2 regions of the Nonomuraea sp. KM88 genome follow, and region 1 is predicted to be linked to the other one. Evidence: riboswitches for the same ligand, from Rfam matches in the RefSeq annotation. Region 1 holds a riboswitch; the other holds the start of a gene.
What was found. Region 1 has a riboswitch for glycine ahead of gcvT (glycine cleavage system aminomethyltransferase GcvT). Riboswitches for the same ligand answer to the same signal wherever they lie in the genome.

Region 1 (7,974 bases):
CGGGGTTGACCGGGGTGCCGTAGTCCCAGGTGAGCGGGCGCAACCCCATGAGGAGCAGGCCGGTGACGGCGACCGCGATGAAGACGGCGTCCACCGAGGTGCGCCCCTCCTCTTCCCAGTAGACGTCGTGCAGGTGCAGGATCAGCGCGAACTCGTCCAGCACCAGCGCCGATCCGATGCCGAACACGCACGCCGCGGCCGCCGTGCCCACCTGCGACGCCGGTGGGACGATGAGGCCGGCGACCCCGCCGGCCATCATCAGCACGACGCCGAACACGACGTGGTGGATGTGCATCTCGCCCACGCTGACGTTGCGGAACCAGCCGATCTTCGCCCTGATCAGGCGGACGTTGATGCGCGTGGCGATGAAGGCGACGATGAGCGCGACGAAGTAGCAGAACAGCGGCAGCCGTCCTGTGGCGATGATGGTGTGCTGAAACCAGGTCCCCATGATGCTGGAAACGATGCTACGAGCCGATGAGCCCTTTATGCGCGCAACCGGCGGCCCTCAGGCCAGGAACGCGCGCAGGAGGGCCGCCGTGCCCTCCAGGTGCTCGGCCACCGCCTGCCGGGCCGCGTCGGGGTCGCCCGCCAGGATGGCGTCGACGATGGCCTGGTGCTGCACGGCGGCGTGGTCGAGGTTGACCTGGAGCATGGGGATGGCGTTGAGCAGGTCGCTGACCCGCGAGCGGGCGTCCGCGCAGGTCGTGGCGAGCAGGGGCGAGCCCGTCAGCTCGGCGATCGCCAGGTGGAAGGCGGTGTCGAGCCGGCGGTAGTCGTCGAGGCCGGCCTCGTTCACGTCGGCGAGCCGGCGTACGAGCACCGCCCGCTGCCCCTCCGCCGGCCGGGACATCGCCAGCACCTGGGCCGCCCCGCACTCGACCGCCAGGCGGAACGTGAGGGCGTCCGACAGGTCGGCCATGCCCATCTCCTTGACGGCCTCGCGCAGGTGGCCGGCGTCCGGCTCGGGCGGCGCGTACGTGACGAACGCGCCGCCGTAACGGCCCCTTCGCACCTCGAGGTATCCCGCGTCGGACAGCGCCCGGATGGCCTCGCGCAGCGTCACTCTGCTGATGCCGAGCCTGACGGCCAGCTCGCGCTCGGGGGGAAGCTTGTCGCCCGGCGCGACCAGACCGAGCTTGATGGCCTGGAGCAGGCGTTCCACGGTCTCCTCGAAGGCGTTGCCGGCCCGGACCGGGCGCAGCACCGTCATCAAACGCGCCGACTCGTCCAACGTGTCCTCAGGTCTTGACAAGGGATCCCGCCATACACATCAATGGTCTAAGACTAGCCCAATCAACGGGGACGCGTGTCAGCGCAGATCGGAGCGGCGTAGCGTGAGCGATGGAGCGAGCACCGGATACCTTTCCGTCAGCGAGCTGCGCGACGAGGTGGCGTCCGGGCGGATCGACACCGTGCTCCTCGCGATCGCCGACATGCAGGGCAGGTTGCAGGGCAAGAGGCTGTCCGCACGCTATTTCCTCGACGAGGTGCTGCACCACGGCTCAGAGGGGTGCAACTACCTGCTCGCGGTCGACGTGGACATGAACACCGTGGCCGGCTACGCGATGTCGTCCTGGGAGCGCGGCTACGGCGACTTCGTGATGAAACCCGACCTGACGACGTTGCGCCGGGTGCCGTGGCAGGAGGGCACCGCCCTGCTGATGGCCGACCTGACCTGGGAGGACGGCGGCGACGTGCCGCCCTCCCCCCGCCAGGTCCTGCGCAGGCAGCTCGCCCGGCTCTCCGAGCGGGGGCTGGCCGCGTACGTCGGCACCGAGCTGGAGTTCTGCGTCTACGACGACACCTACGAGCAGGCGTGGCAGCGCGGCTACCGCGACATGTCGCCCGCCAACCTCTACAACGTCGACTACTCGCTGCTGGGCACCGCCCGCATCGAGCCCCTCCTCCGGCGGATCAGGCGCGACATGGAGGGCGCCGGGCTCTACGTCGAGTCCGCCAAGGGCGAGTGCAACCTGGGCCAGCACGAGATCGCCTTCCGCTACGCCGAGGCGCTGAAGACCTGCGACAACCACGCCATCTACAAGAACGGCGCCAAGGAGATCGCCGCCCAGGAGGGCAGGTCGATCACCTTCATGGCCAAGCCGAACGAGCGCGAGGGCAACTCCTGCCACATCCACATCTCGCTCAGGAGCCTCGACGGCGACCCCGTCATGGCCGGGCCGGGGCCGTACGGGCTCTCTCAGCTCGGCGCCCGCTTCATCGCCGGGCAGCAGGCCTGCCTGCGCGAGCTCACCCTCCTGTACGCCCCCAACATCAACTCCTACAAGCGTTACGTGCCGGGCAGCTTCGCCCCCACGGCGATCAAGTGGGGCGTCGACAACCGCACCTGCGCGCTCAGGCTCGTCGGGCACGGGCCGTCGCTGCGGATCGAGAACCGCGTGCCGGGCGGTGACGTCAACCCGTACCTCGCGGTGGCGGGGATGGTGGCGGCCGGGCTGCACGGCATCGACAACGAGCTGCCGCTGGAGGACGCGTTCGAGGGCAACGCATACGACTCGGGCGCGGAGACCGTTCCGCACACGCTGCGGGACGCGCTCCCCCTGTTCGAGGGGTCGAAGCTGGCCCGCGAAGCGTTCGGCGAGGAGGTCGTCGAGCATTACGCGAACAACGCGCGCGTGGAGCTGGCGGCGTTCGACGCGGCGGTGACGGACTGGGAGATGTTCCGTGGTTTCGAGCGAATGTGACGGGTGACCGATGAAGATCGTCAATCCGGCGACGGAGGACGTCGTCGCCGACGTCGAACTGGCCGACGCGGCCGAGGTCGACCGGGCGGTGGAGCGTGCCGGGAAGGCGTACGCCGCCTGGCGGCGGGTGGCGCCCGGCGACCGGGCACGGCTGCTGAGGAGGTTCGCCGACCTGGTGGGCGAGCACGGCGAGGAGCTGGCGCGGCTGGAGCTGGCCAACGCCGGGCACCCGATCGGCAACGCCCGCTGGGAGGCCGGCGCCGTACGCGACGTGCTGCACTTCTACGCCGGGGCGCCCGAGCGCGACCACGGCAGGCAGATCCCGGTGCCCGGCGGCGTGGACGTCACCTTCCAGGAGCCGCTGGGCGTGGTGGGCGTCATCGTGCCGTGGAACTTCCCGATGCTGATCATGTCGTGGGGGGTGGCCCCGGCGCTGGCGGCCGGCAACACGGTGATCGTCAAGCCGGCCGAGTGGACTCCCCTGACCGCGCTGAGGCTGGCGGAGCTGGCCCTGGCCGCGGGCCTGCCCGAGGGGGTGCTCCAGGTGCTGCCCGGGGCGGGGGAGGTCGCGGGCGCCCGGCTGGTGGAGCACCCCGGCGTGGCCAAGATCGTGTTCACCGGCTCGACCGAGGTGGGCAAGGAGATCGCGGCCAAGGCGGCGGCCCAGGTCAAGCGGGTCACGCTGGAGCTAGGCGGCAAGTCCGCAAATATCATCTTCGCGGATGCCGATCTCGACAGAGCGGCACAAGCCGCCCCCTACGCGGTCTTCGACAACGCGGGACAGGACTGCTGCGCCAGGTCCCGGCTGCTCGTCCAGGCAAGCGTGTACGACGCCTTCATGGAGCGCCTCTCCGAGGCCGTGCGCGGCGTCGTCGTCGGCGACCCCCGCGACGAGAGCACCGAGATGGGCCCGCTGATCAGCGCCGAGCACCTCGACCGCGTGCGCGGCTTCGTCCAGGACGGCGCCCCCTACCTCCAGGGGTCGTGCCCCGAGGGCAAGGGCTACTGGTTCCCGCCGACCGTGCTCACCCCGGACGTCACCGACCGTGCGTTCACCGAGGAGATCTTCGGGCCGGTCGTGTCGGTGGCGCCCTTCGAGGACGAGGCGGACGCCGTACGCATCGCCAACGACACCCCGTACGGGCTGAGCGGCTCCATCTGGACCCGCGACGTCGGGCGCGCGCTCCGCGTGTCCAGAGCGGTCGAGGCGGGCGCCCTGTCGGTGAACTCCAACGCGTCGGTCCGCTACTGGACCCCGTTCGGCGGCTTCAAGCAGTCAGGGCTGGGCCGGGAACTCGGCCCCGACGCCCTGGCGGCGTTCACCGAGACCAAGAACGTCTTCATCTCCTGGGAGTGAGGCAGCACGTGAAGAGATTGCAGGATCGGGTGGCTGTGATCACCGGCGCGGGCGGCGGCATCGGGCTGGCCACCGCGCGCAGGTTCGCCGACGAGGGCGCCAAGGTGGTCTGCGCCGACCTCGACGAGGAGGCGGGCGTCAAGGCCGCGAACGAGGTCGGCGGCCTGTTCGTACGCGTCGACGTGGCCGACGAGGACGACGTCGCCCGGATGTTCCGTACGGCGTTCGACACCTACGGCAGCGTGGACATCGCCTTCAACAACGCCGGCATCTCGCCGCCCGACGACGACTCGATCCTGGAGACCGGCATCGACGCGTGGCGCCGCGTCCAGGACGTGAACCTGACCAGCGTCTACCTGTGCTGCAAGCACGCCATCCCGTACATGCGGCGGCAGGGCAGGGGCTCGATCATCAACACCGCGTCGTTCGTGGCCGTCATGGGCTCGGCGACCTCGCAGATCTCCTACACGGCGTCCAAGGGCGGGGTGCTGGCGATGTCGCGCGAGCTGGGCGTGCAGTTCGCTCGCGAGGGCATCCGGGTGAACGCGCTGTGCCCGGGCCCGGTGAACACGCCGCTGCTGCAGGAGTTGTTCGCGAAGGACCCCGAGCGGGCGCAGCGGCGCCTGGTGCACGTCCCGGTCGGGCGCTTCGCCGAGGCGTCGGAGATCGCGGCGGCGGTCGCGTTCCTGGCCAGCGACGACGCGTCGTTCATCACGGGCAGCGAGTTCCTGGTGGACGGCGGCATCTCCGGCGCCTACGTCACGCCGCTCTAGGGGGTCGTCGTGCGACGTCCCGTCATCGGGGTCACGTGTTACGTGGAGCCGGCGACGTTCACGGTCTGGCAGGACATGCCGGTCGCGCTCCTGCCGTACATGTACGTCGAGCAGGTCGTCCGGGCCGGCGGCCAGCCGGTCGTGCTCCCGCCCGCGGGGGACGCCGCGCAGGTGGTGAGCCGCCTGGACGGGCTCGTCCTGGCCGGGGGCGGCGACATCGATCCGGCGAGGTACGGCGAGACGCCGGAGGAGCGTACCGGCTACATCCGCGAATTCCGCGACCAGGCCGAGTTCGCCGTGCTGGCCGCCGCCCTCGACGCCGGGCTGCCCTTCCTCGGCATCTGCCGGGGCCTCCAGGTGCTCAACGTCGCTCTTGGCGGCAGCCTCCACCAGCACCTGCCCGACGTGGTCGGCCACACGGGTCACTCCCCCGCGCCCGGACGGTTCGGTCACCTGCCCATCACCCCCGTCCCCGGCACCCGCCTGGCCAAGGCGCTGGGCACGGCGCCCGTGACGGTGCCGCACTATCACCACCAGGCCGTCGACCGGCTCGCCCCCGGCCTCACCGTGACCGCGAGCGCCGCCGACGGCACCGTCGAAGGGGTGGAGCTGGACTCGGGGCCGTTCACCGTGGCGGCGCAGTGGCACCCGGAGGCGGCCGAGGACCACGCCCTCTTCGAGGCCCTGGTGGCCGCCTGCTGACCAGCGAACGCGACAAGACCCCCAAATCACTACTAGGCTGGCGTGACACACCAGCAAACCGTGCGGGAGAGCACCCTGACAGCCGGTCAGGGTCCCTGAAGGAGCAAGCCCTCCCCGCGAACCTCTCAAGGCAAAGGACCGCACGGCTGACCGGGAGCATGTCTCTTCGGAAGGTGACCTCTGGAAAGCAGGCCCGCAGGGTCTCGCCGAAGGTGAAAGTCCGGCAAAACTCGGGCGAAGCTCTCAGGCATCGATGACAGAGGGGGAGGATGCTGGCATCCAATCCTGTCCTGAGGTGCGATAAATGTCCCGACCTACTCCGCTACGAGACGTGCACGAAAGCCTCGGCGCGACGCTGACCGACTTCGCGGGCTGGCTCATGCCACTCCGGTACGGGAGCGAGTCCGCGGAGCACAGGGCCGTCCGCGAGGCCGCCGGGCTGTTCGACCTCTCGCACATGGGCGAGATCTTCGTGACCGGGCCGCAGGCCGCCGCCGCCCTGGACTACGCGCTGGTCGGCAACATGTCGGCCGTGACGCCCGGACGAGCCAGGTACACCATGATCGTCAACGAGCGGGGCGGGGTGCTGGACGACCTCATCGTCTACCGGCTCGGGGACGAGGAGTTCATGGTCGTCGCGAACGCCTCGAACTACGAGAAGGTCGCCGACGAGCTGGAGAACCGCTCCAAGGCGTACGACGCCGTGGTCGACGACCGTTCGCAGCAGTACGCCCTGATCGCCGTCCAGGGACCCCGCTCCCAGGAGATCCTCGCCACGCTCACCGACGCCGACCTGGCCGGGCTCAAGTACTACGCGGGCCTGCCCGGGCTCGTCGACGGGCGGCAGGCGCTCATCGCGCGCACCGGCTACACCGGCGAGGACGGGTTCGAGCTGTTCGTGGCCGGCCAGGACGCGGTGCCGCTCTGGAACGCGCTCGTGACCGCGGGCGAGCCGTACGGGCTCAAGCCCGCAGGACTGTCCAGCCGCGACACGCTCAGGCTCGAGGCCGGCATGCCCCTGTACGGCAACGAGCTGAGCGCCGAGCTGACCCCGTTCGACGCGGGGCTGGGCAGGGTGGTGAAATTCGACAAGCCGGGCGACTTCGTCGGCAGGTCGGCGCTCGAGGCGGTCAAGGACGACCCGCCGCGGCGCCGTCTCGTCGGTCTGGTCGCCCGGGGCCGCCGGGTGCCGCGCCACGGCTACCCGGTCACCAAGGACGGCGCCGTCGTCGGCGAGGTCACCAGCGGTGCGCCCTCCCAGACTCTGGGCAAGCCCATCGCGCTGGCCTACGTGGACACCGGCGCCGACTCAGGCCTGGCTGTGGACATCCGGGGCAGCCATGAACCCATGGACCTGGCCGAGCTGCCCTTTTACAGGAGGAACAAGTGAGCAACATCCCTGACGACCTGAGCTACACCAAGGAACACGAGTGGGTTTCCGGGGTCGAGGACGGCCTCACCGTGACCGTCGGCATCACGGCCTACGCCGCCGACGCCCTTGGTGACGTCGTCTTCGTGCAGCTCCCCGAGGTCGGTTCGGTCACCGAGCCGGGCGACTCCGTCGGCGAGGTCGAGTCGACCAAGTCGGTCAGCGAGATCTACACGCCCGTCGGCGGCGAGATCGTCGAGGTCAACCAGGCCATCGTGGACGATCCGAGCCTGGCCAACAGCGACCCGTACGGCGAGGGCTGGATGTTCCGGGTGCGCATGGAGGGCGACCCGGAGGACCTGCTCTCCGCCGAGGAGTACGCCGCGCTCACCTCGGGCGAGTCCTGACCCTGCCAGGCCTCATCGGCTGACGCCGGGGCCCGCGTCCGGGCCCCGGCACTCATGAAGGGCGCATCATCAATGGCGATCAGCGTCTTCGATCTGTTCAAGATCGGTATCGGGCCGTCGAGCTCCCACACGGGAGGCCCGATGGCCGCGGCCCACAAGTTCGCCCGCGGCCTGCATGAGGACGGCCTGCTGCCGCGCGTGGCCCGGGTGGAGGCCATCCTGTACGGCTCGCTCGGCCTGACCGGGAAGGGCCACGGCAGCGACAAGGCGGTCCTGCTGGGCCTGTCCGGCGAGAAGCCGGAACTGGTCGACGTCGACACCATCGAAGGGCGTCTGGCCGAGATGCGCGAGTCGGGCAGCGTCCGGCTGTACGGCATGCGCGAGATCCCCTTCGTCGTCGGCCGGGACCTCGTCTTCGAGCGCAAGATCTCGCTGCCCGAGCACCCCAACGGCATGCGCTTCACCGCCTACGACGCGGCGGGCGAGCAGCTCAGGGAGAAGATCTACTTCTCGGTCGGCGGCGGCTTCGTCGTGGACGAGAAGGCCACCGGCGCCGACCGCATCAAGCCGGACGACACCGTCCTGCCCTACCCCTTCACCACCGGGGAAGAACTGCTCAAACACTGCACGAACACCGGCCTGTCGATGTCCGCGCTCA
Region 2 (20,737 bases), on a different contig from region 1:
CCACGAAGCACAGGTCGGGCCGGGGCTCGCGGGGCCCGAGGATCAGGCCGTTCTGGTCGTGCAGGAACGACAGGTCGCCCATCAGCGCGTACGCCGGGCCGTTGTGCGCCAGCGCCGCCCCCATGGCCGTCGACACCAGCCCGTCGATGCCGGAGGCGCCCCTGTTGGCCATCAGCCGGATGCCGCGCCGCGGCCGCATCGCCTGGTCGAGATCGCGGATCGGCATCGAGGAGCCGCAGAACAGCAGGGCTCCGTTGGGCAGCGCGTCGACCAGGTCCCTGGCCAGGCGGGGCTCGCTCGTGCCCGATACGTCGAGCACCTCGTCGAGCGCCGTTCTCGCCGCCTGGTCGGCCTGGCGCCAGGAGTGCAGCCACGTGTCGTCACCGGAGGCCACCGGGATCTCCACGGCCTGCGCCACCTGCGTGGCCGACCTGGTGGGGTCGGGCCAGCGGTCGAGGTCGGGCGCCACGACGATGTGCTCCCCCGCACGCCGCAACCACGACAACAGCGGCCGCGACAACCCGGGACGGCCCAGCGTCACCACCACGTCGGGCAGGTGCGTGTCGGCGAACTCGGGCGTGCCCAGCAGATAGTGGTAGGTGGAGACGGCGTGGTCGCCGTAGCGTCCGCCGCCGTTCGGCTCCGACAGCACCGGCCAGCCCGCCATGCCGGCCGCGGCGACGTAGCGGCGCACGTTGGCGGCTCCGTCGCCGACCACGAGCACGCCGCGTCTGGTCGGCGGGAGGTGCAGGGCGACCGGTGGAGGCGCGACCCTGGCCCGCACCCAGGGGCCGTTGGCGCCGCCGTCGAGCGGCTCGCACCAGGCGGTGTCGCCGTCGGGGATCAGCGGTTCCCTGAAGGCCAGGTTGAGGTGGACGGGCCCAGGCGCGGCCGGGCCCGACGCCCGCTGGTAGGCGCGGCAGGCCAGCGACCGCCAGTAGGCCACCTGGCCCGGCCGGTCCTCCGGCACGCCGACCTCGGCGAACCAGCGGGTGGCGTCGCCGTACAGCTTGATCTGGTCGATCGTCTGGTTGGCGCCGGTGCCCCGCAGCTCGGGCGGGCGGTCGGCGGTGAGCACCAGCAGCGGCACGTCCGCCTCGCCCGCCTCGATCACGGCGGGGTGGAAGTTGGCGACGGCCGTGCCGGAGGAGCAGATCAGCGCCACCGGGCGCTCGGAGCGCTTGGCCAGCCCCAGTGCCAGGTAGGACGCGGAACGCTCGTCGATGCGCACGTGCAGGCGCACCCGCGACTCGGCGTGCAGCGCCAGCGCCAGGGGCGCGGAGCGGGAGCCGGGGGCCAGCACGACGTCGGTCAGGCCGCAGCGCACCAGCTCGTCGATCAGCACCGTGGCCAGCGCGGTAGCGGGGTTCAACGTGACGCCTCCTGCATCCGGCTCAGCCACTGGGGAGAGTCGATTTCATATGCCGACAAATGCTGATAATTCACCGTCGGACGCCGTACGGCCAGCCGCCCGTCCACCGGCACCAGCGAGTCGTCCACGACGTCACCCGACAACAAGGGCATCGTGCCCAGCCCGCACGCGTACGGCAGGGACGGCAGCGCCGCGGCCAGCGCCAGCCCCGCGGCCAGCCCCACCGACGTCTCGACGGCGCTGGAGACCACCGCGGGCAGCCCGCACGCCTCCACCACCTGCAACGCCGCGCGCACCCCGCCCAGCGGCTGCACCTTGACCACCGCGATGTCGGCCGCCTCCGCCGCCTTGACCCGCAGCGGGTCCTCCGCCCTGCGGATCGACTCGTCGGCCGCGATCGGCACGTCGCACGCCCGCCGCACCGCCGCCAGCTCGTCGAGGGTGGCGCACGGCTGCTCGGCGTATTCCAGCCCGAACCGGTCGAGGCGCTTGAGCCGCTGCACGGCCTCGCCGACCTCCCACGCGCCGTTGACGTCGACCCGCAGCCGGCCGGACGGGCCGAGCGCGTCGCGCACGGCCTCGACCCTGGCCACGTCGTCGTCGAACGTCTGGCCCCGCTCGGCCACCTTCACCTTCGCCGTGCCGCAGCTGGAGCGGCGCACCATGTCGTGGGCCCGCACGGGATCGACGGCGGGCACGGTCGTGTTGACGGGCACGCTGTCGCGCACCGGCTCGGGCCAGCCCTCGAAGGCCGCCTCTCGGGCGCAGGCCAGCCAGCGGGCGCACTCGCGCGGGCCGTATTCGGGGAACGGGGAGAACTCGCCCCAACCGGCGGGACCCTGGAGCAGGACCCCTTCCCTGACGGTCTGCCCGCGAAAACGCGTGCGCATCGGGATGCGGAAGACATGGACCCGGTGGTGATCACGGTGGTGATCACGGTGACCTGGCCCGTGCTCGGGCTCCATGGGAGAACGCGTCACGACCCTCCCTGCACTTCTGTCCGACCTGTCGCCACTAACCTTACGAGCATGTGGAGGAACCCGTCGCATCCGGACCGTCCGCTTCACGCCATTGTGCAATCTCCAGGACCTGCCCTGTTCGCGGCGATCCGGGACGCGCTCGCGGGCGACGGCCCGGCCGTGCTCCCCCTTCCGCCCGGCCACTCCGAGGCCGCGCTGGCGACCCTGCGCCCCACCCACGTCAACGGAGCCCTCCAGGCCGGCGGCGAAGGCGTGCCGGGCGACGTCGCGGTCGTCATCGCCACCAGCGGCAGCACCGGCGCCCCCAAGGGGGTGCTGCTCTCGGCCACGGCCCTGCGCACCTCGGCCGCGGCCTCCCTGCGCCGCGTCGAGGCCTCCAAGGGCGAGCGCTGGTTGTGCTGCCTGCCCGTCTCCCACGTCTCGGGGCTGCAGGTGCTCGTGCGCGCCCTGTTGTCCGGGAGCGAGCCGATCATCCACCCGTCGTTCGACCCACACGCGGTCCTCGCCTCCGGCGCCGACCACGTCTCCCTGGTGCCCACCCAGCTGCACCGGCTCGTCGGGCTGGGCGCGGACCTGTCGGTCTTCCGCACGATCCTGCTCGGTGGCGCGGCGCCGCGGCCCGGGCTGCTGGAGCAGGCGAGGGATCTCGGGGCGCGGCTGGTGACGACGTACGGGATGAGCGAGACGTGCGGCGGCTGCGTGTACGACGGCCAGCCCCTTTACAATGTAGATCTCAAGGTCGGCGACGACGGCCTGATCAGGATCGCCGGCCCCGTGTTGTTCTCGGGCTACCGTTTCGGCGGGCCGGCCCCGCTCGAGGGCGGCTGGTTCGTCACCTCCGACCTCGGCGAGCTGACCGGGGGCCGCCTGCGCGTGCTGGGCCGCGCCGACGATGTCATCAACACCGGCGGCGAGAAGGTCGTGGCCGGCGCCGTGACCGCCGTGTTGTGCACGCATCCCGAGGTGGCCGACGCCGCCGTGTTCGGCACGCCCGACCCCGAATGGGGCGAGCGGGTCACGGCCGTCGTCGTTCCCGTCAACCCCGACACACCCCCCACGCTTGCACAATTAACGGCATACTGCCGCGATAGGCTTCCCCCCTATGCCGCCCCACGCGAGCTGCGCCTGGAGCTCCGGCTGCCGCTGTTGCCGAACGGAAAGACCGACCTTGTGCGGTTGAGGGCAGGAACCTGATGAGTTGCGGCTGCGTCAAACCGGGGAAAGGGAGGGAGCCTTCATGGACCAGACCCGCAAGATGTGGGCATCCGTCGCCGTCGTCGGCGTGATCGTGGTCGGAGGCGCCTCCATCGCGGCGGCCGCCTCGGCGGGCAAGCTCTCGCAGGTGGGCGAGGAGACCAGGGCCGTGGTGGAGCAGGCGTCGCCGTCCGGCGGGCCAGAGACCTCCACGTCCGATCCCAGTGGCGATCCCAGTGGCGACCCCACCGGCGACGACGTCGTCGTCTCCCGCGAGGTCAACCCCGATCCCGGCCAGGTCATCGAATACTGGACCGGCGAGCGCATGGAAGACGCCGATCCCATGCCGATGCCCGAGGTCTCGATCGAGGTGGGCGACTAGCGAGCGAGCCGAAGGGGTGGTCCGCCAGAAGAGGCGATCCGCCCCTTTTTCATGACATTCGTCCGCACGGGGGAACAAATGGCGGCGATTGGCGTTATTGATACTGGTGCGCCGTGCGGACGACGAAGCCGCCCCACCACAACCTGCCTGATCGCTTCTACTCCGTACGGAGGAGGTGTCCTCATGCCCAGAACCGCCTTGGCGACCCCGCCCGTGTCTCTCGACCAGTTGCTCGAACGAGGGCGAGCCCAGGGTCACCTATCTCTGGCGGAGCTGCGGGACGCGTTCGGCAAAGCCGGGATCAGCCCCTCTGAGGGCCGCACGATATTGCGTGAGCTGTCAGAGGCCGGCGTGAGCCTGGCCGCCGAGAACGAGCCGTCTCTCAGCACGACCGCCACCCCCACAAAGACCACCCAGAAGAAGGCGGCGACTCCCAAGAAGGCTTCGCGGGCCAAGACTACCGGCCGCAAGGCAGCAGAGGCAAAAATCCTTTCCCCGGCGGACGCGAAGTCCGTCATCCCCCCGGACCCCAAGCCGGAGCACGAGGAGGACGTGCCGGAGGAGATCGAGCTGAGCGCCGAGGACGACGGCGACGCCGTCGACCTCGACGACACCCAGTCGGTCATGGGCGACTCGGTGCACACCTACCTGAAGTCCATCGGCCGCCGCACGCTGCTCACCGCGGCGCAGGAGGTCGAGCTGGCCAGGCGGATCGAGGCCGGCCTGTACGCCGAGTACAAGCTCGAGACCCAGCCCGATCTGCCGCCCGCCGCGCGGGAGGACCTGCGCCTGGTCGTCGAGGACGGCAAGCAGGCCAAGGACCACATGCTGGAGGCCAACCTGCGCCTGGTCGTGTCGGTGGCCAAGAAGTACACCGACCGCGGCATGTCGCTGCTCGACGTGGTCCAGGAAGGCAACCTGGGGCTCATCAGGGCGGTGGAGAAGTTCGACTACACCAAGGGCTTCAAGTTCTCGACGTACGCCATGTGGTGGATCAGGCAGGCCATCCAGCGCGGCTTCGCCGACTCGGCGCGGACGATCCGGCTGCCGGTGCACGTGCTGGAGATGTTGTCCAAGCTGTCACGCATCGAGCGCGACATGCACCAGCGCCTGGGACGCGAGCCCACCCCCGAGGAGCTGGCGGTCGAGCTGGACAAGACCCCGGACCAGATCGAGGAGCTGCTGCGCACCAGCCGCCAGCCGATCTCGCTGAACGCGACGATCGGCGAGGACGGCGAGACCACGATCGGCGACCTCATCGAGGACGTCGACTCCCCCGAGGCGTCGGAGATCGTCGACCGCCAGCTGCTGGGCGACCAGCTGCGCGGCGTGCTCGACAACCTCTCACCGCGCGAGTCGAAGATCATGGCACTGCGCTTCGGCCTGGTGGACGGCAAGCCGCACACGCTGGACGAGATCGGCAGGCACCTGGGGCTGACCCGGGAGCGGATCCGCCAGCTGGAGAAGGAGTCGCTGTCCAAGCTGCGCCACCCGAGCAACACCCGCCCGCTGCTCGACTGGGCCAGCTGACAACGGAGCCCCGGCACACCACGTGCCGGGGCTCTCGTTTCCTGGACGCCTGGTGACCGGCGCTCAGACGGTGGCGGGCACCGGGCGCGGCACCCGCGGGATGCCCCACATCCGGTTGTCCTCGCGCAGCGTGCGCAGGCGCTCGACCTGTGCCGTCCACATGGCCCCCGCGGGGGTCGCCTTGGCCTTGCGGCGCGCGATCCGGTCGTCGTAGGCCTTCACCCCGAACGTGGCCCGCTGCCCCGCCTCCGCGGCCCGCAGCGTGTCGGTCAGCGCCCGGTCGAGCGCCTGGCCCGCGGCCAGCAGCTCGATCTCGTCGGCCGCCGAGGCCTGCAGCTCGCGCAGCGTCCGCTCGGCCTCGCGGGCCTTCTCGAGCAGCTCGGGGAAGCTCCTGGAGATCTCCTGGTCCGCGTGGAAGCGAACCTCGGCCTCCCGGCTCACCCGCGGACGGAAAAACGCCATCGACTCGGCCCCTTCACGCTGTCGTCATTCGTTCCGACGCTTAGCGTACGCCGTCCCGCGACACGTGCGGAAATCGGCCAGGAGCGAGCGCCTTTACATAGTAAGATGATCTCCATGCCCGCCAAGCGACCACCCGTCCCCCTCTCCCGCGAGCGCATCATCGAGGCCGCGCTCCACATCGCCGACGGCCAGGGCCTGCGCCGGCTCACCATGCGCCGCCTGGGCGACGCCCTGCAGGTGGAGGCGATGGCCATCTATCACCACCTGCCCCGGGGCAAGGAAGCGCTGATGGACGCGCTGGCCGAGCACGTCACCGCCATCCACGTCGAGCAGCGCTCCACCTGGCAGGAGACGGCCAGGGCCTGGTGCCGGGCGAGCAGGGAGGCGCTGCGCGAGCATCCCGGCGTGCTGGCCCTGGCCCTCACCAAGCCGCCCAAGGGCGCCACGGCGGTCGCCGTCAAGGAGCAGACCGAGCAGCTCGCCGACGCGGGGCTCCAGGACGCCGCCGAGGCCGTGCGCACGCTGCGGGCCTTCGTCTTCGGCAGTGTCGCCGTCGAGGTGCAGCAGTCAGGCTGGGCCGACCCAGACGTCGATGAATGGGTCAGACGGGACGAAAGAGCTGATATCGACTTCGAGCGCGGGCTCGACGCTCTCCTCAAGGGATTGCAAACGTGATGCGCGTGTCGCGCTTGGCCGGTTATCCTGCATAAGGCACGCTGTGTCGAAGGTCACACGCACCAGGGATCCTCCTGTAACAGCCCGAACGGGCTATGTCGGAACGCGTGACACAGTCGCACACTTGCCAGGACAACAACCCGAGCCGGCTCCCGCCCCTCCAGAACGGGAGCATCCCACGAGATATCGGAGGCACGCCGATGTGCCCGCACGACCCGGCCTGTCCGGATGCCGAGGCGCCTGACCGCGAGGCGGCACGCACCCTCGCCTGCCACCCCGAGCAGGGGTGGAGCCTGCTCTGCAACGGCGTCGTCCTGTTCGAGGACACCGGCGAGCTGCTGCCCAGCGGCACCGTCATCGCACCTCATCGGCCCGATCCGCTGGTGGGCGCGGCCTGATCCGCACGCGGGCGGCGCCGCCGGCCGGTGCTGCCCTGCCGTGGCGGCCCGCCGTAGCGGGTGATCCACTCCGCCACGACCTCGCCCACCCGGGCGGGGTCCTTTTTCAGGTCATGGCCCTCTCCCGGCAGCACCACCAGGCGCGCGGCATCCGCGGCGTCCGGCACTCCGAAGGGGTCACGATCACCGTTCACGACCAGCACGTCCACCCCGGCGCCGCGTAGCTCCCCGGCCCGGGAGCGCTCCGGCTTCCCCGGCGGATGCAGCGGAAAGGCCAGCGCCACCACCGCCGCCGCGCCGACCGCCTTCGCCGTACGGCACGCCACCCGAGCCCCGTTGCTCCGCCCGCCCTGCACGAGGGGCAGCCCCGGCAGGCGCGCGCGCAGCTCGGCCAGCACGATCTCCCACGCCTCGTCCTGCCTCGCCGGCGGGCCCGGCGCCCGCGCCCCCGCCATCCTGAACGCCTGCGTCACCCGCGCCACGCTGGCTCCCACGCCCATGGCGGCGTCGCGCACGGCCAGCAGATCGGGAGCGTCCACTCCCCCGGCCGAGCCATGGGTCAGGACCAGCAGCAGCCGCGCGCCCGGCACCTCGTCGATCTCCACGAGCGCGGGCCCGCGCGGGGTCATCACCTCCATGCCAGCACCGTACCTGGGGAGGATGACGCGCTAGCCCTCAGGTCGGATGACGACACCACTTCCGGGATGGATGATGACCTTATGCCGGACCAGCGTCCCATCAGGGAAGACCTTCAGGCCACGCTCGACGCCCGCCGCGATCTCGGGCCCGACTACGAGGCGGCGCTCGTCGACTCGTTCACCGAGCGCCTCGAGGCCACCATCGCCGCCCGGGTGCGGGCCGAGCTCGACCGCCACGGGCCCCCGCCGCACAAGAAGTCCGCGCCGGGCGCGACGATGATCCCGGTCGCGCTGGGCTCGATGGGCATGGGCATCCCGCTGACGGCCATCGGGGTGGTCAACGCCGGACTGGTGGGGCTGATCATCACGTGGCTGGCCATCGTCATCATCAACGTGGCCGCCGCGGCGGCCATCATGCGCCGCGGCTGACCTCCGGCCGGCGGAGGGAACGGGAGCACCTCCGCCGGCCCGCGGGCACGCCCGGGAGGAGCGCCTCGGTGGCATGGGCCGGGACGTCACGCACACCGGGCCCCGGGCGTCAGGTGTCGCGCTGGTAGCGGAGCCTGACCTCCGCGGCCAGCGTCTCGTCGGCGTGCTCCAGCCCGTACGACCAGACCCGCCCCGCGTCGTCGTCGCGCCCGCGCAGGGGCAGGGTGCGGGCGAGCAGCTCGATGGCCAGCGCGCTCGTCTGCGCGTCCGCGCCTCCCTCCACGGTCTCCGCGAACTCCGCGCAGGCCAGCTCAAGGTGCGCGATGCCGAGCCGGACCCGCAACCCCGGCGTCTCCTCCTCGGGCACGGCCTCCAGGGCGTCCAGGAGGAGCTCAGCCGCCGCCCCGGGCTCTCCGTGCTCCATCAGCAGGTCGGCCAGCTCCTGCGCGGCGCGCGCGGCGACCTCGCCGTCGCCGGCCGCCATCGCGGCCCGCAGCTCCTGCTCCGCCTCCTCGAGGTTGAGCGCCCGCACGGCCAGCCGGGCCAGCGCGAGATGGGCCAGCGGGACGTACGCGGCCGCGCCGACCCCCAGCACGGCCTGCCAGGCGGCTCTGGCCTGCTCGGCCCGCCCTTCGCGTTCGAACCCCTGGGCCAGGTGGCAGGCGGCCTGCGAGGCGTATTCGGGGTGCCCCGTCGCCAGCGCGGTCCTGGCGGCGGTCCTGGCGGCCTCGACGTCGCCGCGCTCCTCCAGCACCACGGCCAGCCCGACGGCGGCCTGAGCCCTGTCGGGCTCGTCGGGGTCGGCGGCGAGCTCGCTGAGGATGGCGGCGGCGCCGTCGAGGTCGCCGCGTTCGGCCAGACGCCGGGCGGTGTCGAGAGGCGGGGTCTCCAGCTCTGAGGACGTCAAGAGAGCTCCTTCTGGCGACGGTCGCCCTGAGCCTAACGACTTCCGGCGATCATGTCTGCCCGGTTGACGCCGAAGGTCTGGCCCTCCCGGTGACTAGTCCTCGTACGCCTCCAGCGGGGGGCACGAGCACACCAGGTTGCGGTCGCCGTAGGCCTGGTCGATGCGGCGCACCGGCACCCAGTACTTGCCGTCGCGCAGCGACGGCAGGGGGTAGGCGGCCTCGGTCCGCGTGTACGGGTGGTGCCACTCGTCGGCGCTCACCGACTCCGCGGTGTGCGGCGCGTTGCGCAGGGGGTTGTCGGCCTTGTCGTAGTCGCCGGACGCCACCTTGGCGATCTCGCCCCTGATGGCGATCATCGCGTCGGCGAACCGGTCGAGCTCGCCGAGGTCCTCGCTCTCGGTCGGCTCGATCATGAGGGTCCCGGCGACGGGGAACGACATGGTGGGCGCGTGGAAGCCGTAGTCGATGAGGCGCTTGGCCACGTCGTCCACGGTGACGCCGGTCTCCTTGGTGATCTGGCGCAGGTCGATGATGCACTCGTGGGCCACCAGCCCGCCGCGTCCGGTGTAGAGCACCGGGAAGTGGGGGGCCAGCCGCTTGGCGAGGTAGTTGGCCGACAGGATGGCCTGCTCGGTGGCCGCCGTGAGCCCGTCGGAGCCCATCATCCGGATGTACGCCCACGAGATCGGCAGGATCCCGGCCGACCCGTAGGGCGCCGCGGAGACGGGCCCCACCGGCGAGCCGTCGCGCAGCGGATGACCGGGCAGGTAGGGCGCCAGGTGGCCGCGGACCGCGACCGGGCCGACGCCGGGGCCGCCGCCGCCGTGCGGGATGCAGAACGTCTTGTGCAGGTTGAGGTGGGACACGTCGGCCCCGAACTCGCCGGGCTTGGCCAGCCCGACCAGCGCGTTGAGGTTGGCACCGTCGACGTAGACCTGGCCGCCGGCCTGGTGGACCTTGGCGCAGATCTCGGTGATGGTCTCTTCGTAGACGCCGTGCGTCGACGGGTAGGTCACCATGATCGCGGCGAGCGCGTCGCGGTGCTTGGCGATCTTGGCGTCGAGGTCGGCCAGGTCGACGTTACCCTCGGAGTCACAGGCCACGACCACGACCCGCATGCCGGCCATGACGGCGCTGGCGGCGTTGGTGCCGTGGGCCGAGGAGGGGATGAGGCAGACGTCCCGCCCGCTGTCACCGCCCGCGTTGTGGTAGGCGCGGATGGCCAGCAGCCCGGCGAACTCGCCCTGGGAGCCGGCGTTGGGCTGGATGGAGACGGCGTCGTAGCCGGTCACCTCGGCCAGCCAGCGCTCCAGCGTGCCGATCAGCTCGAGGTAGCCCTCGGCCTGGGCGGCGGGCGCGTAGGGGTGGACGGCGGCGAACTCCGGCCAGGTGATCGGCTCCATCTCGGTGGTCGCGTTGAGCTTCATCGTGCAGGAGCCCAGCGGGATCATGGACCGGTCGAGCGCGATGTCCTTGTCCTGCAGCCGGCGCAGGTAGCGCAGCATCGCGGTCTCGGAGCGGTGGTCGTGGAAGACCGGGTGGGTCAGGTAGGCGGACTCGCGCAGCAGCGGGGCGGGCAGCGCGTCGGCGGCGCCCTCGACGTCGGTGCGGGGGGTCGTGACCCCGAACGCGGCCTGCACCGTGGCCAGGTCGGCGGCTCCGGTCTTCTCGTCGCAGGCGATCGAGACGTGGTCGGCGTCCACCTGCCAGAGGTTGACGCCCCGCTCGGCGGCGGCGGCGACCACGGCGGACGCCCGCCCGGGCACGCGCACGAGCACGGTGTCGAAGAACTCGGCGTGCACGACCTCCACGCCAGCCCGGCGCAGCCCCTCCGCCAGGGCTGCGGCGTGGCGGTGCACCCGGTGGGCGATGCGGCGCAGGCCCTCCGGGCCGTGGTAGACGGCGTACATGCTCGCGATGACGGCGAGCAGGACCTGCGCGGTGCAGATGTTGCTGGTGGCCTTCTCGCGGCGGATGTGCTGCTCGCGGGTCTGCAGGGCCAGGCGGTAGGCGGGGTCGCCGTCGGCGTCGACGGAGACGCCGACCAGGCGGCCGGGCAGCTGCCGCTGCAGGCCCTCGCGTACGGACATGTAGGCGGCGTGCGGCCCGCCGAACCCGAAGGGCACCCCGAACCGCTGCGAGGAGCCCACGGCGATGTCGGCGCCCAGCTCGCCGGGGGCGGCCACGAGCGTCAGTGCCAGCAGGTCGGCGGCGGCCACGACGAGGGCGCCCGCCTCGTGCGCGGCGGCGGCCACGGCGCGGAAGTCACGCAGCCGGCCGGACGCTCCTGGGTACTGGACGAGCACGCCGAAGCACTCGGGCAGCTCGCCGTCGAGGGAGTGCTCCACGAGCGTGATGCCGAGCGGCTCAGCCCTGGTGGCGAGGACGGCCTTGGTCTGGGGCAGCGCGTCGGCGTCGACCACGAACACGGCGCTCTTGGACTTGCCCGCCCTGCGGGCCAGCGTCATGGCCTCGGCCGCGGCGGTCGCCTCGTCGAGGAGCGAGGCTCCGGACACGGGCAGGCCGGTGAGGTCGGAGACGACGGTCTGGAAGTTGAGCAGCGCCTCGAGGCGGCCCTGCGAGATCTCCGGCTGGTAGGGGGTGTAGGCGGTGTACCAGCCCGGGTTCTCCAGCAGGTTGCGGCGGATGACGGCGGGCGTGACCGTGTCGTGGTAGCCCAGCCCGATCATCGAGGTCAGCACCTGGTTACGGTCGGCCAGGGCGCGCAGCTCGGCGATGGCCTCGGCCTCGCCGGCGGGGGCGGGCAGCGTGAGCCGGTCCTTCGCCCTGATGGACTCGGGGACGGCGACCGCCACCAGATCCGCCACGGACTCGAAGCCCACGGCCTCGAGCATGCGCTGCTGTTCGGACTCGGAGGGGCCGATGTGCCGGGACGAGAACGGCGGGGCGGACAGATCGGTCATGGAGATGCCTCCCGAGGCTGTGGAGACCGGCGCCAGGGCGCGGGCGTGTGCCGGATCTCCCCCTCTGTCAGCGCGGGCCCCGGACAAGCGCGGGGCCGCGACCTGAGAGCTTCACCCCGGTGGGGCTTGCACCGTCGGTGAGGCGCGCCTGGCGGGTGCGCCTGCTTTCCAGAGTTGCCTCGCCCGAGCGGTACGGGATGCCTGAGAGATTCCGGGGAGGGTTGCTCCTTCGGCGCCCCGGAGCCCAGGGGGCCCGGAGACTCTCCCGCACGGGGTCGTCGGCCTTTCTGCCCTCAGGTTACTACGCCCGATTCGTACGGCTGCCAGGAGCCGTACTCACCCCGTGCGGCGGGCGCGGCGGCGGCGGGCGAGTTCGTCAGCGGGATGGTCGGCCGGGACGGTGTCCTCGACCGCCGCGCGTTCCCCCGGCAGCTCCGCGAGGGAGCCCTCGACCTCGCGCCAGACCCGGCCGAGCGCGATGCCGAACACGCCCTGCCCGCCCTGGAGCAGGTCTATCACCTCGTCGGCCGAGGTGCACTCGTAGACGCTGACGCCGTCGCTCATGAGCGTGATCTGCGCGAGGTCGGCGACCCCGCGGTCACGCAGATGTTGCACGGCCGTGCGGATCTGCTGCAACGACACCCCGGTGTCGAGGAGCCGCTTGACGACCTTGAGGACCAGGATGTCGCGGAAGCTGTAGAGACGCTGGGAGCCGGAGCCCTGCGCGGCTCTTATCGTGGGCTCGACGAGGCCCGTGCGCGCCCAGTAGTCGAGCTGCCGATAGGTGATGCCGGCCGCCGAGCATGCCGTCGGCCCGCGGTATCCGATGTCGCCCGGCAGCGCCGCGGGCTGTTCGTCGAAGAGCAGACCCTGCTCCCCGGCACGCTGCCGCGCGCTTTCGCGCCGCACCGGATCTTCCTGGCCGGCCGTCTTTCCCTCGCCGCTGCTGACCGCCACGCGGACCTCCGGCTTTCTCTCATCCCGTGGCCTGATCTGGGGGTACGTGAAGCGCGGCCACGGGTTTCACTTGCACCGTAGGACCGCGACCATGCTCAGTCAACGATCCGGCTCGGCGCGTCGTGAAGCGTAAATGCACTGAAATACCTACCCCGCCCGGCCGAAGTCCTCGGGAGTGATCGTGTCAAGAAACTCCCTGAACTTCTCCACCTCGTCTTCCTGGTCGTCCGGGATGATCACCCCGGCCTCCTGGACGACCTCTTCGCTGGCGAAGATGCGCGCCCCGGTGCGCAGGGCGAGCGCGATCGAGTCGGACGGCCGCGCGCTCACCTCCACGCCGTTGGAGAACACCAGGTCGGCGAAGAAGATGCCGTCACGCAGGGCGACGATGTTGACCGCCCGCAGGCCTACGCCCAGCGCGCTCAGCACGTCACGGAAGAGGTCGTGGGTGAGCGGCCGCGGCGGAGGCTCCTCTGCCTGGGCCAGAGCGATGGCCGTGGCTTCCGTCATGCCAATCCATATAGGAAGGAACCGCTCCCCGTGTGCCTCCTTCAGCAAGACGATCGGCTGATTTGTGGGCATTTCAACCCGAACGCCCACAACCTCCATCTGCAACACGGGCTGCTCCGTATTCCTGACCGGTGACCCGGCACAGCTATTTGGTCGTTGCTTCTGCTGACTGGCTTCTGCATTTCAACGTAACACCCGGCGGGCCTGGAATGTGCCGCCGCCTCCCAGCTCGCCGCGGTCTCAGCGCCCCAGCACGGACCGGACACCCGTGCGCACAAGGGATGCGTGCAGGTCGAGCAGGAGTGCGGAAAGCTCCCTGGCCACCTCGTCGGCCTCGCCGATGGCGCCGGGGGCGCGCCGCTTGAGTATCGGTGCGACGGTCTGCTCGACCAGGCCGCACTCGCGCTCGGCCGCCGCCTTGACCGCGCGCAGATGCCGGGCGCGCAGGCCGAAGCGGGCCAGGGCGCCGACGGTGCGGGCCACCGCGAGCGCCTCCTCGTCGTAGCGACGGGCCACCGGGGCGAGCAGGCCGTAGTCCTCCAGCTCGGCGAGGGTCTCCTCGTCGATGCTCGCGGCCTCGATCAGCTCGGCCCGGCTGAGCCTGATCTCCTGCTTGCCGTTGTCCTGCAGGGCGCGCGGGCGGCCGAAGCCCTCCGCCATCTTGTCCTTGATCACCCGCAGCGGCAGGTAGTGGTCGCGCTGCTCGGTGAGGATGAAGCGCAGCTGCTCCACGTGCAGGTGCGTGAACTTGCGGTAGCCGGACGGGCTGCGCTCGGGCTCGATCAGCCCTTCGCCCTCCAGGAAACGGATCTTGGAGATGGTGACATCGGGGAACTCGCCCTGCAGGAGCGCGAGCACCTCCCCGATGCTCATGTGCGAGCGTGCCGCCTGCGACGTCATGCGCGCTCCTCCCCTTGCCGCATGGTCACGCACGAGACGGCGTCCGCCGGTCGCCCGCTTCGCCCCCTCATGCCCCGGAGCTGCCCCGCATCAGGAAGACAAGGCGGAACTTGCCGATCTGCACCTCGTCGCCGGAGTGCAGGGGAACCTCCTCGATCCGCTCCCTGTTGACGTAGGTGCCGTTGAGGCTGCCCACGTCGCGCACGGAGAACTGGCCGCCGCGGTGGCGGTAGAACTCGACGTGGCGGCGGGAGACGGTGATGTCGTCGAGGAAGATGTCACTCTCCGGATGGCGCCCGGTCGTGGTCAGGTCCTTGTCGAGCCGGAAGCGGCTGCCCTGGTTGGGCCCTCTGGTCACCGTGAGCAACGCCGCGCCGGGCGGCAGCTGCTCGACCAGCGCCCGCTCGGCCAGGAGCATGTCGCCTGTCTCAGCCTCATACGCCTCGATTCCCGCCACCGAGATCGTCGATGTGGTGTCCCCGGAGACCTCGAGTCTGGTCAGCGGTGACCCACAGCGGGAACAGAAACGGGCATCCTCGGGGTTGGCGTGCCCGCACTGCGTGCAGTAGACGCTCGGCATCGATCGGCTCGGCCTCCTACCGCGAAGACGCGGCGACGGTGCTCTGGAGCGCGCCTCGCTTCGCTTTTTCAAGTTTGCGAATGCCGCAACTTACGCTGATCAGCGGCAAAGGTCAAGACGGGGCGCTGGACTGTGGTCAGGACGCAGACAAAGTTACCGCCGCCCCTGCCCTGCGGTCCATGCCGCCGCGCGTTTCTACATTACGATCTTGCGGGACCGTCCGCGCACAATCGCGGCCCGGCCGTTCTCGCGCCCGCCCGGCCGCGGGTCACGTGGCGGCCTGTTCCACGACGCGGGCCCAGCGTTCGAGCAGCGCCTGCGCGCCGTCCACGTCGGAGGCCTCGGCCCACAGGTCGGTGACGGGCTCGGCCGCGGCCGGCAGCACCAGCACCCAGCTGCCGTCGTCGCGGGCCACCCGCACCCCGTCGGTGGTGTCGATGCGGCGGCCCTCCGGCTCGGCCTCGGCCGCCTCGATGACGGAGCGCATCACGGCTCCCTTGGCCGCCCACGGCGTGGGCACGGTCCGCCTGAGCAGCTTCACCTCGGGGATCCTCGCGTCGATCTGGCTGAGCGACAGGCGGGTGCGGGCGACCAGGCCGAGCAGGCGCAGGAACGCGGCCAGCCCGTCGATCGCGGGGCTGAACTCCGGCACCACGAAGCCGCCGCGCCCGTCGGCCGCGAAGATCATGTCGGGGGCGGCGGCGGCCGAGGTGAGGGCGTCGAGCGCGGTGGACGTCCACTGCACCTGCACGCCGTGGAAGCGGCACACCTGCTCGGCGACCCTGGTCGTGGTGACGGGCAGGGCCACCCGGCCGCTCCTGCGTTCGGCGGCCACGAGGTCGAGCACGACGAGCAGCGCGCGCTCCTCGCTGATGAGCTGGCCCATCTCGTCGACCAGGGCGATGCGCTCGCCGACCGGGTCGAACCTGACGCCGAAGGCCGCCCGCGAGGAGCTGACCAGCTCCGACAGGCGTTGCAGGTCGCGCCGCCGACCGGCGAGCGTCTCCGTGGGCGAGACGTCGTCGAGGCGGGCGTTGACGGTGAGCACCTCGACGCCGACCCGGCCGAGCAGCGTGGGCAGCACCAGCGAGGAGGTGCCTCCCGCGCAGTCGACGACGACCTTCATGTCCTTGACGCCGGTCACGCCGGCGTGACGCAGCAGTTCGTGGGTGTAGTCCTCGACGGCCCTGGCCGGGTAGGCGAGCTCCGCGATCTCCCCGGGGAAGGCGCGGCGGAACTCCTGGCGGGAGAAGACCCGCTCCAGCTTGCGCTGGGCGGCCGGGGGCAGGTCGGCGCCGCGGTCGTCCATGATGACGATGTCCACGCTCTGCGGGTCGCCCGGCGTGGTGCGCAGCGCGATCCCGCCCGCCGCCGAGCCCCTGGCGGTGTGGAAGCGGGCCACCGGCAGCGGGGCCGCCTCCAGATCGAGCACGTTGATCGCGCCGGCGGTCAGCGCGCCGATGACGGCCCGCTTGAGCGCCCTGGCGGCCAGGGAGCAGTCGCGCGAGGTGACGACGTGCTCGCCCTTCCTGAGGGTGGTGGCGTACGCGCTGGCCAGGCGGACGCACAGTTCGGCGGTGATCTCGACGTTGACCAGGCCGCTGACGCCTCTCGTGCCGAAGAGGTTGCGCTGGCCGCGCGACTCCCAGATGACACTGGTGTTGACGACCGCGCCGGCCTCGATCGTCTTGAACGGGTAGACCCGGACGCCGCTGGAGACGTACGCCTCCGCCTCGATGACGCATTCGTCCCCGATGACGGAGTTCTCCTCGATGCGGGCGCCGGACATCACGTCGGTGCTCTTGCCGATGACGCAGCCCCGCAGGTGGGCGCCGGGGCCGAGGTAGACGTTGTCGTGGACGACCGCGCGGTGCAGGAAGGCGCCCTCGCGGACGACGACGTTGTTGCCGAGCACGGTGTATTCGCGCAGCTCGGCCCCCGCCTCGACTTTGGCGTAGTCGCCGATGAGCAGCGGGCCCTTGAGCACGGCGTCGGGGTCGACCGCGGCGGAGTCGGCGACCCAGACGCCCGGCGAGAGCTCGAAGCCGCCGATGTCCACCGCGACCCTGCCGGACAGGGCGTCGGCGTGGGCCTTGAGATAGCTCTCGTGGGTGCCGACGTCCTCCCAGTAGCCGTCGGCCACGTAGCCGTAGATGGCCGCGCCGCGGGCCAGGAGCGCGGGGAAGACGTCGGAGGACCAGTCGACGGGCTCGCCGGTGGCCACGGCGTCGAGGACCTCGGGTTCCATGACGTAGACGCCGGTGTTCACGGTGTCGGAGAAGACCTGTCCCCAGGTGGGCTTCTCCAGGAAGCGCTGCACCCTGCCCTCGTCGTCGACGATGATGATCCCGAACTCGAGCGGATTCGGCACACGTTTCAGCCCGATGGTCACCAGGGCGGCATTCTCGCGATGGAACCGGATCATGTCCGTTAAATCAATATCCGTCAGAGCGTCGCCGGAGATGACCAGGAAACGATCGTCGCGGAGGCGGTCGGCGGCGTTCTTGACGCTGCCCGCGGTCCCGAGGGGCAGGTCCTCGGTGGCGTACTGGAGGTTCATGCCGAGCTCGTCGCCGTCGCCGAAGTAGGTGCGCACGAGAGCGGCCAGGAACTGGACGGTGACCACCGTCTCGGTGATGCCGTGCCGCTTGAGCAGGCGCAGTACGTGCTCCATGATCGGGCGGTTGGCCACGGGGAGCAGAGGCTTGGGCTGGTTGGCGGTCATCGGACGCAGCCGAGTGCCCTCCCCGCCCGCCATGACGACCGCCTTCACCCGATCACTCCTTCTTGGCCGAGATTACGAGCCGGCGCACCTGTACCACATACAGCACCCCCGCCCACCAGTACAGGCCCGTTCCCCATAGGGCGAACGCCCACCCGACAATTCGGGCTATATCGGCATACCACCCAGTGTGGGAGGCAAGGAAGAGGAGAGGGAAGGCGTACATGAGATTGAACATGGCGGCCTTGCCCAGGAAATGCACCTGAAGTGCCTTATAGCCATGTTTGCGAAGTACGGGGAAGGAACACGCGACGAAGAGTTCGCGACCGACGATGACCGCGACCAGCCACCACGGGATGACGTCGCGCAGCAGCAGCGCGAAGATGGTGGCGAAGACGTAGAGCTTGTCGGCGGCCGGGTCGATGATCCGGCCCAGCCTGCTCGTCTGGTTGAAGGCCCGGGCGATCTTTCCGTCGAGCCAGTCCGTGAACCCGGCGACCGCGAGGATCCCGATCGCCCACCCGTCCGCCTTGGGCCCCAGAACCAGCCAGAGGAACACGGGGACGCCCAGGAGGCGCAGGAAGCTCAGCAGGTTAGGAACCGTCCAGATCCGGTCCTCGGCGGAAGTATCGCTCACGCAGGAGACCCTACTGCGTGGAACTCCACCGCAGCGGTCCCGCCCGAACTCCCTTCACGGCGGGCCCCGCGGCCTCGACGGCGGTCCGGGGCGCCCGCCGGCCGCTCGCACACGAGCGCCCGCTCACCGCCCGCTTCCGGTCCGGCGGGCCCCTGGGCACCGCCTCCGCGGGTAGCCGGAGCGGGTAGCCGAGCGGGGTCGCCAGAGCGGGCCGTCAGAGCAGGCCCGCCGGAGCAGGCCCGCCGGAGCAGGGCCGTCAGGCGCGGAGGAAGGCGTGGGTGGAACCGAGGGGTTCGAACCCGAGCCGGCCGTAGAAGTCTTTCGGCCAGTCGGCCGCATCGGCCACCAGGAAGATCAGCTCGGCCTCCGCCTGCTCCGCGAGCAGCGCGGTCATCAGGGCCCGCGCATGGCCCTTGCCCCGGTGCTGCTCGCCGGTGAAGACGCCCTCGATCTGGGCGACCCCGCCGTCGACGTACAGGTCGGCCCTGGCGGCGATCTCCCCCGCCTCCCCGTCGCCGGCGCGGACCCCGCGGAAACCCACCGTGCCCGCCGTGCCCGCCCCGCGCAGCCGGCGCTCCACGCGCCGGGCGAGCCCGTCGATCACGTCGTCGGGCGCCTGCGGCAGCGCCTGGCGCCAGTCGCGGCGCAGCACGGGCAGCAGCTCCGGCAGTTCCAGCCGGTCGGCCGCGGGCGGGTCGTGGGGGATCGCGCCGCGGTAGGCCATGATCAGGTTGGTCTCGTGCTCGTAGCCGGCGGCGGCGAAAGCGGGTGCGAGGGTGGTGCCGAGCCGGTCGTCGTCCACGCACACCAGCCGGTGGGCCCGCTCGGCGAGCACCTCGTCCGCCGCCCGGAGCAGCTCGTCCGCATCCGGGTCGCCGGACCAGACGATCAGCTTGTTGTCGTCGTAGGAGCGGGGGAAGCTGTCGTCCAGCACCGCGAACCCGCCAGGGACCGGCACCTCGACGGGCGCCCTGCGCCGGGCGAAGGCGTGGGTGAAGCCGATGGCACGGGCCAGGTCTCCCGGCGCGGCAGCGCGGGCGTGCCCGTCCATCAGCCGCGTACGGCCGTCAGGAACGCCCTGATGAGAGCCGGGTCCTTCACCCCGGGCGACGTCTCCACGCCGCTGGACACGTCGACCCCCCACGGCTCGGCCGCCGCGATCGCGTCGGCGACGTTGCCCGGGGCGAGGCCGCCCGCCAGCAACCACCGGCCGGACGGCCTGCCGCGCACGGCCGCCCACTCCCAGGGCAGGCCGGATCCGGCGTGTGGCGCGTCGACGATGAGCAGGTCCTCGTCGAAGGCGCCGCACCGCAGGTCCGCCTCCGCGTCGACGGCCCTGACCAGGCGCACACCGAGGTCCTTCAGAGCGGTGAAGTCGCCGTGCGGATGCCTGCCGTGCAGCTGCACGGCCCGCACCCCGGAGGCCAGCGCGGCCGCGCGCACCGTCTCGGGGTCCTCGCCCCGGAACACCCCGACGGTGAGCACGTGGGCGGGAACGAGCGCGGCCAGCGCGGCCGCCCGCTCGACGGTGATCCTGCGGGGGCTGCGGGTCATGACCAGCCCGATGGCGTCGGCTCCCGCCTCGACGGCGGCGGCAACGTGCTCGGGCTCGCTCAGCCCGCAGATCTTCACGTACACACTCCCGACCTTAGCGGCGGCGGACGCCCTCCGGCGACCGCGGCCCTCCGGCGGTCAGGACCGTCCGGCGGCGACCCCGCAGGACGTGCCGCCGGCCGGTACGCCGGCCCGCCCGCCGCCCCGCATACCGGCGGCGCTCAGCCGGAGGGCGGGGGCGAGCGCTCAGCCGCGGGGCGGGCGTACGGGGCGGAAGGAGGCGTCGACCAGGCCGGTGCGGTGGGCGACGACGGCGGCCTGGATGCGGTTGCGCAGGCCCAGCTTGTCCATCGCCGCCGCGATGTGGGTCTTGACGGTGGTGACGCCCACGTACAGTTCCTCGGCGATCTCCGCGTTGGACAGACCTGCCCCCACCAGGGCGAGCACCTCGACCTCCCGCTCGGTCAGCCCGGCGGGCGGGGCGGGCGCGACGTGCTGCTCCCCCGCGGCCAGGAACCGCTCCACGACCCTGCGCAACACGGACGGCGCCAGCAGTTGCTCCCCGGCCGCCGCGCGGCGCACGGCGTCCACCATGCGCTCGGGATCGTCGTCCTTGACCAGGAACCCGACCGCGCCGGCCCGCAGGGCGGCGTAGACGTTGGCGTCCTCGGCGAACGTCGTCAGCACCACGATCCTGACCCCCGGACGGGTCCTGACCACGCGTTTGATCGCCTCCAGGCCGTCGACCTTGGGCATGCGCAGGTCCATGAGGATCACGTCGGGCAGGTGGCGTTCGGCCAGCCGCACCGCCTCGCCGCCGTCGACGGCCTCGCCGATCACCTCCATGTCGCCCGCGGCCTGCAGCAGCATGCGCACGCCCGCGCGGACGAGCGCCTGGTCGTCGGCGATCAGCACGCGGATCACGCGGTGCTCCCCTGGGACAGGCGCGCGGGCAGGCTGGCGGCCAGGAGCCAGCCGCCCTCGC

Region 2: linked by a shared signal. The riboswitch ahead of gcvP (aminomethyl-transferring glycine dehydrogenase) and the one ahead of gcvT (glycine cleavage system aminomethyltransferase GcvT) in region 1 are both predicted to bind glycine.

What each region holds. Positions count from the first base shown of each region.
Region 1 is NZ_JBQQCC010000017.1:161,708-169,681, forward strand. It holds gene ACTWPV_RS38470 (hypothetical protein) at 1-451, opposite strand, end outside; gene ACTWPV_RS38475 (FadR/GntR family transcriptional regulator) at 509-1,213, opposite strand; gene ACTWPV_RS38480 (glutamine synthetase family protein) at 1,338-2,708, shown strand; gene ACTWPV_RS38485 (aldehyde dehydrogenase family protein) at 2,719-4,065, shown strand; gene ACTWPV_RS38490 (3-oxoacyl-ACP reductase) at 4,074-4,838, shown strand; gene ACTWPV_RS38495 (gamma-glutamyl-gamma-aminobutyrate hydrolase family protein) at 4,848-5,540, shown strand; glycine riboswitch at 5,594-5,691, shown strand; glycine riboswitch at 5,711-5,810, shown strand; gene gcvT (glycine cleavage system aminomethyltransferase GcvT) at 5,845-6,930, shown strand; gene gcvH (glycine cleavage system protein GcvH) at 6,927-7,316, shown strand; gene ACTWPV_RS38510 (L-serine ammonia-lyase) at 7,389-7,974, shown strand, end outside.
Region 2 is NZ_JBQQCC010000005.1:260,613-281,349, reverse strand. It holds gene menD (2-succinyl-5-enolpyruvyl-6-hydroxy-3-cyclohexene-1-carboxylic-acid synthase) at 1-1,372, opposite strand, end outside; gene ACTWPV_RS17845 (o-succinylbenzoate synthase) at 1,369-2,262, opposite strand; gene ACTWPV_RS17840 (AMP-binding protein) at 2,401-3,546, shown strand; gene ACTWPV_RS17835 (hypothetical protein) at 3,590-3,928, shown strand; gene ACTWPV_RS17830 (RNA polymerase sigma factor) at 4,112-5,458, shown strand; gene ACTWPV_RS17825 (hypothetical protein) at 5,522-5,920, opposite strand; gene ACTWPV_RS17820 (TetR/AcrR family transcriptional regulator C-terminal domain-containing protein) at 6,035-6,595, shown strand; gene ACTWPV_RS17815 (DUF5999 family protein) at 6,796-6,993, shown strand; gene ACTWPV_RS17810 (alpha/beta hydrolase family protein) at 6,960-7,631, opposite strand; gene ACTWPV_RS17805 (hypothetical protein) at 7,713-8,060, shown strand; gene ACTWPV_RS17800 (tetratricopeptide repeat protein) at 8,170-8,967, opposite strand; gene gcvP (aminomethyl-transferring glycine dehydrogenase) at 9,061-11,892, opposite strand; glycine riboswitch at 12,071-12,170, opposite strand; gene ACTWPV_RS17790 (MerR family transcriptional regulator) at 12,229-12,849, opposite strand; gene ACTWPV_RS17785 (bifunctional nuclease family protein) at 12,997-13,467, opposite strand; gene ftsR (transcriptional regulator FtsR) at 13,600-14,259, opposite strand; gene ACTWPV_RS17775 (FHA domain-containing protein) at 14,327-14,839, opposite strand; gene ACTWPV_RS17770 (sugar phosphate nucleotidyltransferase) at 15,108-17,612, opposite strand; gene ACTWPV_RS17765 (CDP-alcohol phosphatidyltransferase family protein) at 17,617-18,198, opposite strand; gene ACTWPV_RS17760 (GNAT family N-acetyltransferase) at 18,455-19,249, opposite strand; gene ACTWPV_RS17755 (phosphoribosylanthranilate isomerase) at 19,249-19,836, opposite strand; gene ACTWPV_RS17750 (response regulator) at 19,999-20,676, opposite strand; gene ACTWPV_RS17745 (sensor histidine kinase) at 20,673-20,737, opposite strand, start outside.